One region of the Paenibacillus sp. TAB_01 genome, then DNA from elsewhere that is predicted to be linked to it. Evidence: riboswitches for the same ligand, from Rfam matches in the RefSeq annotation. Region 1 holds a riboswitch; the other holds the start of a gene.
The links. A riboswitch is a leader RNA that binds a small molecule or an ion and turns the genes downstream of it on or off. The one in region 1 is predicted to bind cyclic di-AMP.
Positions count from the first base shown of each region.

Region 1 (6,139 bases):
CCGCGCCATTCGCCGTTATGACGTGCGGTGTGGCAGGTTCAGGCAAGCGCCCTCAGGAGAAGGGGAAATCGTCATTGAATAATGAAGGCGGAAGGGAGGAGAGCGATGTCTTTTATAAAGGGAATAGAGCTTTGCCGCAGGTTCCATACGGAGATTGTTGAACCGGTTATGGCCGCCGCCTGTCCGGGGTTGCCGTATTCATCGGCGCTTCTAGGTCCCGGCAGTGAAGTGATTGGCTATGATACCGAGATGTCCACAGACCATGATTGGGGGCCGCGCGTTGTTCTTTTTCTTGATCCGCAGCAATTCGGATATGGGGGACAAGCTCGGCTTGCTCTGCAAGAACACGCCCCGCAAACCTTCTACGGCTTTCCGGTGGATCCAAGCCGGAGCGTGGTGACGACCGTCCCGCAGTTCATTGAAGCATGCTTGGCTGTCCATGCCGATGAACATATGGATATTGAGCTTTTAGACTGGCTCACATTTCCTTCGCAGTCGCTGCTCGAGATCACGGAAGGGGCGGTGTATAGAGACGATCGGGGCGGGTTAACGATGCTGCGCCGGCAGTTGAATTATTATCCCCGCGATATTTGGCTTTACTTGATGGCATCATGCTGGCAGCGCATCGGCCAAGAAGAGCATTTGATGCTCCGGGCAGGCTATGCAGGCGATGAGCTCGGCTCAGCTATTATTGCTTCGCGGCTTGTCCGCGACATCATGAATTTGTGCTTCCTTATAGAGCGCCGATATGCGCCTTATCCGAAATGGTTCGGCACCGCCTTTAAGCAATTAAAGAGCGCCGATGCCCTCATGCCTTATCTGTGGTCCGCTCAAACGGCAGCCGCCTGGAGAGAGCGCGAGTGTGCGTTTAAACATGCTTATACCTGTTTATCCCGGATACACAATGCGCTGGGAATCGCGGTGAAGCTTCCTGAGGACGTCTCGTCCTTCTACGACCGGCCCTTTCAAGTGATGAAGGGTGAAGACATCGCCAGGCTTATCGCCAATCAGATTACGGATACAGAGATCAGCCGCTTAGCCGAACAGCGCTTGATTGGCAATATCGATCTCCTTACGGACAATACCGATTTCCGGAAAATAAGCCGCGGCAAGTCCTTGGGTGGCGGGAATCTGCGCAATGATTTGAAACGCTTTTTTAAGCCTGAGTCCAATTAGGAATGAAAGAAGAGGTGTCCCCTTGATTCATCATGTAATGCATACGCTTTCACCCTTGCGCAACCGCAATTTCCGGATCTATATCGGAGGCCAGGGGATATCGATGCTCGGCAATTGGATGCAGGGAACCGCTCAGGCGTGGGTCGTGTGGAGGCTTACCGGCTCAACCGCCGCGCTTGGCATCGTCGCCATGCTGAACACGCTTCCCGTTCTGCTGCTAGGGCCCTTCTCCGGCGTGACGGCAGACCGGCTCGATCGGCGAAGGCTGCTGATTTATACGAACCTGCTGGCGATGATACTTGCTATCGTCATGGGCATGCTGCTCCAGACGGGAACAGTTCGCTTATGGCATGTCTATGTGCTCGCGGGAATTCTGGGCTGCATTAATGCGCTGGATATTCCCTCGCAGCAGGCATTTCTTGGCGACCTGTCCGGCGTGGAGCAGGTACGCAAAGGCTTTACCCTTAATGCGATCATGGAGCAGGTGATGCGGATGATCGGGCCTTCAGCGGCCGGATGGATGATCGGCAGCTTTGGTGAAGCGCCGGCCTTCTGGCTGAATGGGCTCAGTTATATCGCTGTGCTGGCCAGCTTGTTTGTCGTTAAAGCGGCCCAAGAGCGTCAGGTCAGCTCCAGCCATCCGGCGAAGGAGTTTCGGGCAGGGCTGGCCTTTGTGCGGCGAAAGCCGCGAATCCAGGAATTGATTCTATTTACAGCAATGACTACCTTGTTCGGCTTCGTCAATACGCAGCTCTTTCCGGAAATCGCCGACCACCTGCTGCATGGCGGGCCGGAGACGCTGGGGACGATGATGGGCACGTTCGGCGCTGGCTCGTTCTTCAGCGCCCTGCTGCTGACGCCGCTCCTGCAGCGGGTAAGGACCCGGATGGGCGCTGTCTGCCGTCATAGCCTGGACCGGCTTCTGGTTTTTTATTTTTTCGTTTTCCAGCTGGCTGCCGCTTTCTTTGCTGGCTATCTTTTTCGCTTCCTTCGCCCAGCCCGTCGTGCTTACAACGGTCAAGGGACTGCTTCAGGTGCTGGCGCCTCCCAACATGCGGGCACGGGTGCTGAGCCTGCAGGTGATGATTGCGGTAGGCGTACAGCCGTTGTCCTCGCTGACCGTCGGCTTCGTCGCTCAATTCGCAGGTTCGTCGCATGTGATCCGGACGAACGGATTGCTCATGATTGCCTCGGCCGCTCTGCTGCTGGCGTTTCGTCCTGCGCTGCGTGTGTGGGATCCGCAGGAGGAAGGTCCGGAATCTGCAGCCGATACTAACGCACGCGATCAGACACAGGATCCGCTGAGCACAAAAGGGGAGTATGCGGCGGCGGTCGAATCCGGAACGAAAACTTTGTAGAATTATGTCGATGCACTTGGCCTCGACAGCGAAATGTGCTGTTAGAGGCCTTATTAGTGTTCTTTTATTCAGCCTATATTCCGAAAACGGGAGGGAACGAAGGGAATATCAAGCAAGTCATAGTTCTACTTCTATGTAAGCGCTATTTTGGGGCGTGGATATATGTTTTTTAACCCAAGCTTGATTCCTTGCTTCTTTACAGAAAGAAGGCTGAGGAGTAATATTTCATTCGTACCTATGAATGTGTTTTTCAAATGATATACTCCTGAATCGCTAAATTCTGATAATCAGAAGCGGGGGAACCAAAGGGATGAAGCAGCTTCGTCCCAGGGGTGAATCACTTGGCTGTGAACAGCAAGTGTAGGGATACTTTCTATTCCGAATCCGTCAGCTAACCTCGTCAGCGTTACGAAAGAGGAATTCTTCGTGTGCTTTTGTGTATCCAAGCCGCGGGAAAGTCCAACTTTCCTGCGGCTTTTTTTTGCTGTATCCCAACCGTACGGCCGCTCGGAACCTGCAAATAGGATGCGATGGCTTCTAACTTAAACCTGGTGGTGTAACCGAACTTATGGCAGCTCTCAAAAGATTTTTAATCGGACGACCCTTGAAGTCGACCGAATTAGGGGAACAAAAGCTGACGAAGAAAAAGGCGTTGGCGATTCTTTCCTCCGACGCTTTATCTTCCGTGGCTTATGGTCCGGAACAAATTTTACTGGTCTTAATCACAGTAAGTACCGCCGCATTCTGGTATTCGATTCCGATCGGCATAGGGGTCCTGATTTTACTATTGGCGCTTATTTTGTCCTATCGGCAGATTATTTTTGCTTATCCCCACGGGGGCGGGGCGTATGTCGTGTCCAAGCAGAATCTCGGCGTGTATGCGGGACTCATTGCCGGAGGCTCCTTGCTGGTGGATTACATTTTGACCGTAGCGGTCAGCGTTTCGGCGGGCACGGATGCGATCACGTCCGCTTTTCCGGCACTGCACGAGCATACGGTCGGGATTGCGATTACCTTTGTACTTCTGATCACGCTCTTGAATCTAAGGGGAGTTACCGAGTCTGCTTCCATTTTGGCTTATCCGGTCTATTTATTCGTTGCGGCCATGCTCATCTTGATCGGGGCCGGACTCTTCAGCATCGTAACGGGTAAAGTTACACCCGATTTGCATACGCCCATTGGAACTCCGGTAGCGGGAATCGGTTTATTCCTGCTTCTCAGAGCCTTCGCTTCAGGCAGCTCTGCTTTAACGGGAGTCGAGGCGATTTCCAACGCCATTCCGAATTTCAAGGATCCGGCGCCTTCGAATGCAGCCAAAACGCTCATGGCCATGGGCGGCCTGCTTGCGCTGTTATTTTCGGGCATCGTATACCTTGCCTACTATTTCGGCATTACGCCGAATGCCGAGGCGACCGTCGTTTCCCAGATTGCGGAGCATACCTTTGGCCGTCATTTGATCTACTACATCATTCAGGGAACCACCGCATTAATTCTGATTCTTGCCGCCAATACGGGGTATTCGGCCTTTCCGCTGCTGGCGGTCAATCTGGCCAAGGATAAGTTCATTCCAAGAATGTTCACCATGCGGGGAGACCGGTTAGGGTACTCGAACGGAATTATAATTTTGGGCTTGCTGTCCATTGTGCTGATTATAGCCTTCCAAGGGCAGACCGAGCATTTGATCCCGCTCTATGCGGTAGGCGTATTTATTCCGTTTACGCTTTCACAGACGGGAATGATGGTAAAATGGATTCGCGAAAAGCCCGCAGGCTGGGTCCCCAAGCTGATCATTAATACAACGGGTGCTGTTATCAGCTTTACCGTCTCGATCATGTTCTTCCTGACGAAATTTGCGCAGGTATGGACGATCTTGATTTTCCTGCCGTTGATCGTTTATTTGTTCCACCGCATCAAGAAGCATTACGAAGCGGTAAGCGAGCAATTACGGCTTTCCACTTGCGAACAAGCGGTGCCTATTGAAGGCAATGTCATTATTTTGCCGGTGTCGGGCATCACGCACGTCGTCGAGCAGTCCTTGAATTACGCCCAGTCGCTGTCGGCTAATCAGATTATCGCCGTATATATTCCTTTTGAAAGAGATGACGAGGTCCGGTTCGAAGAAAAATGGAATAAGTGGAGGCCGGATGTCAGGCTCGTAACACTGCATTCTCCTTATAGAAGCATCATTCATCCTTTAAGCAAGTTTATCCATACGGTGCAGCGGAAAGCGAGCGAGTCCAATTATCAGGTTACCGTCATCATTCCGCAGTTTATTCCCAAGAAAAGCTGGCACAACCTGCTTCATAATCAATCCAGCATTATGATCCGTGCTTATTTGCTTTTCCGCAAAGACGTTATTATTACTACCGTTCCTTATCATCTGAAAAAATAATGGAAGAGAGAAGAGGGCCGGATTTTTCTCGGCACCTTCCAATTGAATATTCTTTTCACCCTCCTAATTTTGGATTACAATATGGATGACGCGATGGATGGCGCGGATAACATGAGTGGATGCTGAATTTCGTTTATTCCAAGACGAGCTGTTCATCCCGCGCCCCGCGATACGATAATTACTTCCGATTGAAACCGATTAGGAGCTGTGGACATGGAAAACTTCAGAAATTGGGCGGGCAACTATCAATACAGCGCTGCGGAGGTACATTCTCCTGAAAGCGTGGAACAAATACAGGAGCTGGTAGCCCGCAGCCGTCAAGTGAAGGTGCTCGGCACGCGCCATTCCTTTAACGGGATTGCCGATACGACCGGATGCCAGCTGTCGCTTCAGAAGCTCAATCGCGTGATAGCTATTGACGCTGAGCGCCGCCAAGTAACAGTTGAAGGAGGTATCCGGTACGGCGAGCTGTGCCAATATCTTCATCATGAAGGCTATGCGCTTCACAATTTGGCATCGCTTCCACATATTACGGTGGCAGGCGCTTGCGCAACGGCATCCCATGGCTCGGGCGACCGGAACGGCAATCTCGCTTCGATTGTTCATGCAATGGAGATCGTCAAAGGGGACGGGGAAGTTGAAGTATTTTCCCGGGACCAACAGGACGGGCCGTTTAACGGGGCGGCCGTCGGACTTGGAGGGCTCGGAGTCATTACGAAAATGACGCTGGATGTGGTGCCGGACTTTCAAATGCGTCAATGGGTGTACGAGGAGCCTGCCCCTGGGGCAGCTGGAAAATCAGCTGGACGCGATTTTCTCGAGCGCTTACAGCGTCAGCCTGTTTACGGATTGGAAGAACTCCGCCTTCCATCAAGTCTGGATTAAGGAACAAGTCGGATCATCGGATTCGGCTCAGGGGCCGTCGTCCTTTTTCGGTGCGCGCCGAGCCGCAGTTCCCCGTCACCCGGTGCCGGGGTACAATGCGGAGCCTTGCAGCGAACAGCTGGGCGTTGCAGGTCCCGCATACGAACGGATGGCGCACTTTCGCATGGAGTTTACTCCGAGCGCCGGGGACGAGCTGCAGAGCGAATACTTTTTCTCACGCGAAGACGCCTACCAAGCCTTGTGCGCGATTGACGAGCTGCGTGAGCATATAGCTCCGCTTTTGTACGTATCCGAGGTTCGTACGATTGCAGAAGACGACCTGTGGATG
Region 1 covers NZ_JBIFNP010000001.1:3,250,072-3,256,210, reverse strand. The annotation lists gene ACHHV8_RS15620 (DUF4037 domain-containing protein) at 106-1,176, shown strand; gene ACHHV8_RS15615 (MFS transporter) at 1,199-2,452, shown strand; cyclic di-AMP (ydaO/yuaA leader) riboswitch at 2,796-2,956, shown strand; gene ACHHV8_RS15610 (APC family permease) at 3,103-4,926, shown strand; partial or broken gene ACHHV8_RS36800 (FAD-binding protein) at 5,140-6,139, shown strand, end outside.

Region 2 (6,139 bases), 3.1 Mb from region 1:
ACGGTGACTTCAACAGACTCGGTCAATATATCCGCGTAGCTGTAGGAAACGCGCTTGAACGCATTTTGCTCCTGATCCAGCTTCACAATAAAAACGGAAGGGTAGGTTTCCTCCAATACACCGGACCGCTCAATCGTCTTGCGACGACCGCCGTTAGCTCGTAACATAATATTTTTTCCGACATGAGGTTCCAAACTGCGTTTGATATCCAATAGCGAATTTTTAGCCATTGACTACTACCACCTCTTTCCTTATAGATTATAACGCAATAAAGGTAGTATGTCAAATTAGGCCAAATATTATATCAGCCTCGCAAACCCCTTGTCAACGGAATATTTCCTTAATTGCCAAGCCTTCCAGCCCTAAATAGTCTATGTCCGTTCACAAATTTGTCGAAATTACATAAACAAAAGCGCCCTAAGGCGCTTCTGCATGCATAACTTTTTGAATTTTGGGAACGCCCCGCCGGAAACTGCCGCGCGATTCGACACCGCCGAGGCCCTCCAGACCGCTGTGCGTCAGCCCGATTACATCTACAATGTTCACCGTGTCTTTGATCGGGGTAAAGGCAACCTTGACCGCCACACACAGAGGATCCAGCGCGTGAATCAGCACGCGGGCCGGGGAACTGGCATAATTCGCCCCAGCCTGCATCAACGCTTCGAAGTGGGATTGGCACGCTCCCGCTATGACGGTCAGCGTATCCCGGTTTTTCTCGTACTGCCTCGCAACCCGGACCGCATTGGCAAAGTGATGTGAATTTTTGTAGCTCCCCAGCGGACTCGTATACATCTCATCGTTACGCCGGTGCTTCAAAATCCCGTCGTGCCCGGTAATCACCACGATATCGGGTTTGACCTGAGGCAGAAGACGGTACAAAGCCTCCGCCATGTTGGCTTCAGCTACATAGAATCCTTCGACCGGAACCCGCAGTTCCCCGTACAGATTCATGCATTTACGCAAATAAGCGGGATCTCCGTCCAAGTGAAGCACCTTTCCCGGCATATCGAAGAACACCGGAACTGATTCATCCCCAGGGTACTGGGGAAGGGTCATCGAATGATGAAGCTCTGTTTTGCGCAGTGTATCCATCCACGGAGGCTCCGCTCCGTAAGCGTAAGAATACGGATCTACCGATGCTGCGCTAAGGTCATTTAAAGGGGCGTCGGCCAGCAAACGGTAATCCACTCCCCGCAGAACCGCGTGCTGCCGCTGCACTTCCTGAATTTTAAAAATGATGTCACCACCATAAGATCTACGAGTGACCAGGTCTCCCTGTTTCATGGCCATATCGCCTCCTCGTGTATCCTATGGCCGGTATGGGCATTTGGTGATTGAATCTGCCCATTTTGCAGCCTCTGGCGTCTAGGAGCGCCCTAGAGCCTTTGCCAGACATTTGCTCAGCAAAGCGTATTCTTGAATCGACACGGTCTCTCCGCGCCGCGAGGGCTCAATTCCCGCTTCCTGGAGTATAGGCTCGAGCTGCTGCTTCGTCTCCTTTGTAAAAAACCGGGAAGCCAGGTTGTTATAGATCGTCTTCCGTCGCTGCACGAACGCAGCCTGTACTACGTCAAAGAAGAACGCCTCATCCTCCACCTCGACAGGAGGCCCTTTACGCACCTTCAGCTTAATGACCGCCGAATCGACGTTAGGCTGAGGCACGAAGACCGTATGCGGCACGATCGTAACGATCTCCGGCTCGCAGTAATACTGCACCGCAATACTCAGACTGCCGTATTCCTTGCCTCCGGGCTTGGCCGACATCCGGTCGGCCACTTCCTTCTGAATCATCACCACGATATTCTCAAGCGGCAGCTTCTCTTCTAACAGCTTCATAATAATCGGGGTCGTGATGTAGTAAGGAAGGTTGGCTACAACGCTGACTCCGCTCACATCGGCAAATTGCTGCTCGAACAGCGGCCGCAGCTCGACCTTCAGCACGTCCCCGTGGACGACACTTGCGTTCGGGTAACCGTCCAGCGTCTCCTCCAGCAGCGGCAGCAGCCGCTGGTCGATTTCGATCGCGACGACCCGGGCCGCCTGCTTCGCGAGCTGCTGTGTCAGCGCACCGATGCCGGGACCGATCTCCAGCGCCCCCTTCGTGGCGTCCAGCCCTGCGGCACTGACGATTTTGTTCAGGATATTGGGGTCGATCAGGAAGTTCTGACCCAAGCTCTTTTTCAACACCAAGCCGTGCCTTTGAAGCAGTTCCTTCGTTCTCTTGGGGGATGCAATATCCTCCGTCATGCCTGTCTGCATTTTCTCCATACCTTACCCCTCTTTATGTTCAAGTTGCTGCCAAGCGGCCGCAAATTCTTCCTTGGAAATCCGAAACATGCGGCAGCGGTTAAAAAATTGCTTGCCGTTACAATAGCCTATCCCGAGCAGCTTGCCCATCACCAGCCGTCTCGCGGCAGCCTGCGGATGCACGATCAAGCCCGCTGCGATCAAATCCTCCATCGCGATATCGGATTCCGCCGCTACATAGTCTGTCCGCAGATTGGCAAGCGCTTTGCGGATCGTCTCCGGGGAAGCATTCTCCACGCCGATATCGCCCTTGCTCGTCGCTTCCTCCTGCGTCAGAAACGCATGCTTGCAGCCCGGCACCTGGGCGGAGATGATCTTCCGGATCCTTTCGCCGGCATGATCCGGGTCTGTAAATACGATAACGCCTCTGCGCTGCTGCGCCAGCTTGATGCGCTTAATGATTTCTTTGTTGATGGCGGAGCCGCCCGTTTCAATCGTTTCCGCCTCCACCGCCCGCTTGATCGCCGTCGTATCATCCTTGCCCTCGACGACGATGATTTCTTTAATCATTCGGCTCTCCTTCTTTCACTACCAGCTTGCATCCTTCATGCGCCAAACCATGCCTTCTATTCTAACAGAAAAAAGAAGAGGGAGCCCTCTTCTTTTTCACACCGCTATATATTATGAGTCTGCCCAAATTACAGGCCCTTAGTCCGCTGCAGGCTTTGTCGGCCCAATGACGTATACGGTATAACCGCGCTTCGTGCCAAATCGGTTCGCATAATCGTTGCTGTCGAAATACACATCGATAACGTTGCCCTTGACCGCGCTGCCGGTATCCTCCGCTCTGCGGAAACCGAGCCCGTCAATATAAACCCACCAACCTAGAGGAACCACCTTGGGATCCACTGCAATCGTCCGACCTTCCGTTACTCTCGTACCCGTGGACGTAAGTCCGTATTGCGGATGCTCGCTACCTTTTCCGGTAGAGGAGACACCTGCCGAATAAGCCGTCAATTTGACGTTGTTAATAACTTGCTTGACACCAAACGATACACCGCTCTTCGTTAACTGCTGAAGAGAAGGCGAAGAGGAAGATAACGCTACAACGGGATTCTTCGTCCCTACGGCTATAACCTTGTTAATGCTTGCTGATTGCACCTTCTGATCGACAACCTGTTCCGAAACAAGCTTGCCGTCCTCAAACCGTTTTTCTTTCTTTTTTAAGACTACCCCTGCTTGGCCTTCTTGTACGACCTGCTCTTTGCCTTTAAGTAACTGCGGATCGTTCTTTTTCACTACATCATAAGCAATCGGTTCCGTTACCTCTTCGGTCTCTTGCTTGACTCGGACGATCTGAATCGTACCATTATCGGGCAGCGGCTGCTCTACGGCCGGACTGATCTTATCCAGTTCACTTACCGGTATGTTTAAGTCCTTTAACGCATGACCAACGGTCGTGCCTATGGTATAAAAGGTTTTCGTTTCGCCGTCAGCCGTAAGCTGAACCGGTTTCGCCTGGTCAATGGTGATGCGGTCCCCGACTTCACCTTCGTATCCAGCGCTGCAGAGAGACGATCATGTTCCCCTACAGTTACTCCTTGCTCATCCAGTAAACGCTGCAGAACCCATTGTTTGGTCGTTACAACGGTTTCCTTTCCGTTCACAACAACGGTCACCTTCTTGGCAGCCGTTCCGTATAACATCATCATAAACATGAAAGTCATCGCGATTGAAATAATACCTATGATCGAAATCAAACGCAAGTTTTCATGCTTCCATCGCAATGCGAAGGACATGCTGGATGATCGTCTTACATGGGGTTGCTCGTGTTGAATAGCTCCCACTTGTTCGGTCATCCTTCAAAGCCCCGCCGTCGAGTGTTGCGCATGACAGATCTGACGCGACTATGGTTAAGTTTTGCAATCTTGTTCGTCGAGGATAAACGGCTCCTCCGTCCTGCTCGCTTATAAAAGCAAGCTGTTTCCGAAGCTCGGGCTTTAGACGGTGTGCATTTGTCCAAATTGATGCTCAGCCATAAGCTGGTGTGACCTAACTTATAGCTTTACGAATCAACTAATAAACTAAAGGGCTGCAACCTTTCGATCCATATCGTGCTTCCTGCGTGCCGGCCTACACCTCCTGTTCATACAGCAGCTCTATTGTAGTCGGACGAATATCGTAAATACGGGAGAACACAAAAAAAGTCAGCGGAAAGAGGACTCTTCCCGTGACTTTTATTTATTTCACCTGAATGAAATAAAGCACACGACAATCGTTACCTCTCTCTTAACGCTTACGAGGTTAGCTGACGGATTCGGACTTGAGAGTCGCCCTACTTGAACACAGGTCTTTGTGAACACAATAACCTCATTCAAAGATTCACCCCAGAAAATGCGACCTTAGTCTTATAGACTCCTATGACAGGCCGCTGTGCGGTTCCCCCGTTTCCCATTCGGAAACTCAGCGAAAATGGAAAATTGGTAATCGTATTAAGTTAATATTGAGTTTACGCTGTCGGCTATAAACTTGTAAAGTATACAAACTCGGCAAAAAAGGACGATTTTTCATTGAAATCGGATTTTTTAAAGCAAATTATCCATAAAAACCATCTTTCTCCTCGCCCTTTGTACGTTTTCGACCCTTTTTCTTCAATTATCACGAAAACGATGAAATTAGGGCTGTCCCGACCCCCAAAGGAGGTTACCGTAAACCGAACAATGTAACTGCATTTTGCGTCGTCGCGTGAGCCAGCTCCTCCAAGGTTAACCCCTTGATTTCAGCAGCGGTTTCTGCGACTAATTTCACATATGCGGTTTCATTACGCTTCCCCCGAAACGGGTGAGGGGTTAAATAGGGCGCATCGGTTTCGATCAGCAGGCGATCCATCGGCACCTTCTCGAGCACCTCTTTGGGCTGCCTGGCATTCTTAAAGGTGACAGGCCCCCGAAGGAAATATAAAAGTTCATATCGAGGCACAGCTTGGCCGTTTCCCAGCTGCCGGAGAAGCAATGCATGACGCCGCCGACTTCACTGGCCTTCTCTTCGCGGAGAATTTGGATAATGTCCTGATGGGCGTCGCGGTTATGAATGACGATCGGCAGCCCGACCTTTCGGGCAAGTCGGATTTGCTCGCGGAACACACGGTGCTGCATGTCTTTAGGCGACGTATCCCAATAATAATCGAGTCCGATCTCGCCAATGGCTACGACTTTCTCATGTGAGCACAGCTGTTCGATCCAGGCCAGGTCCTCCGGTGTCATATCTTTGGCATCCTGGGGGTGCCAGCCTACGGTCGAATAAATAAAGTCATACTGCTCGGCCAAGGCAATGGAGCTTGGTATCGTTTCTCGATTAAATCCGACATTGATGATTCGACTGATTCCGCTCTCAAGCGCGCGTTCAATGACGGCTTGTCGATCTTCATCGAATTGAGGGGCGTTCAGGTGCGTGTGAGTATCGGTCAGCATAAGAGGGAGAATTCTCCTTTTTACCTAATATATGTAGATTTGGAATGACAATGTTAATCGGATTGGCCGCGGCCAGCCTCCGTTATTCTAATCGCAGCAGCTTGCGCAAATCCTGGAACCGAGCAGGTCGGAATCAACCTGGAGCAGCTCTTCGGGGAAATACAGGTGATACTTGCCCATATGGATCCCGCTGATGGATCTGACAATTTCCGATTTTTTGGAAATTTCTGTCAAGGTTCCCTTTTGATCCTGAAGCAGAATCGGCAGTTTTTCGTCATGATTGCCCGGACGGTAAACATCATACGAAAGATCGGAAGGAAAATCAATTTCCGCATAAAAAGCGGGATCCCAGCCGGCATGGCGCATCACTGTCTTGAGCTTTTCAATGAGCTGCACGTCGATTTTTTCCAGCATCACATATT
Region 2 covers NZ_JBIFNP010000001.1:6,395,310-6,401,448, forward strand. The annotation lists gene veg (biofilm formation stimulator Veg) at 1-230, opposite strand, end outside; gene yabG (sporulation peptidase YabG) at 418-1,284, opposite strand; gene rsmA (16S rRNA (adenine(1518)-N(6)/adenine(1519)-N(6))-dimethyltransferase RsmA) at 1,366-2,268, opposite strand; gene rnmV (ribonuclease M5) at 2,272-2,817, opposite strand; partial or broken gene ACHHV8_RS31260 (ubiquitin-like domain-containing protein) at 2,956-4,094, opposite strand; cyclic di-AMP (ydaO/yuaA leader) riboswitch at 4,525-4,726, opposite strand; partial or broken gene ACHHV8_RS31265 (TatD family hydrolase) at 4,951-5,717, opposite strand; partial or broken gene ACHHV8_RS31270 (HD domain-containing protein) at 5,800-6,139, opposite strand, start outside.
Region 2: linked by a shared signal. The riboswitch ahead of ACHHV8_RS31260 (ubiquitin-like domain-containing protein) and the one ahead of ACHHV8_RS15610 (APC family permease) in region 1 are both predicted to bind cyclic di-AMP.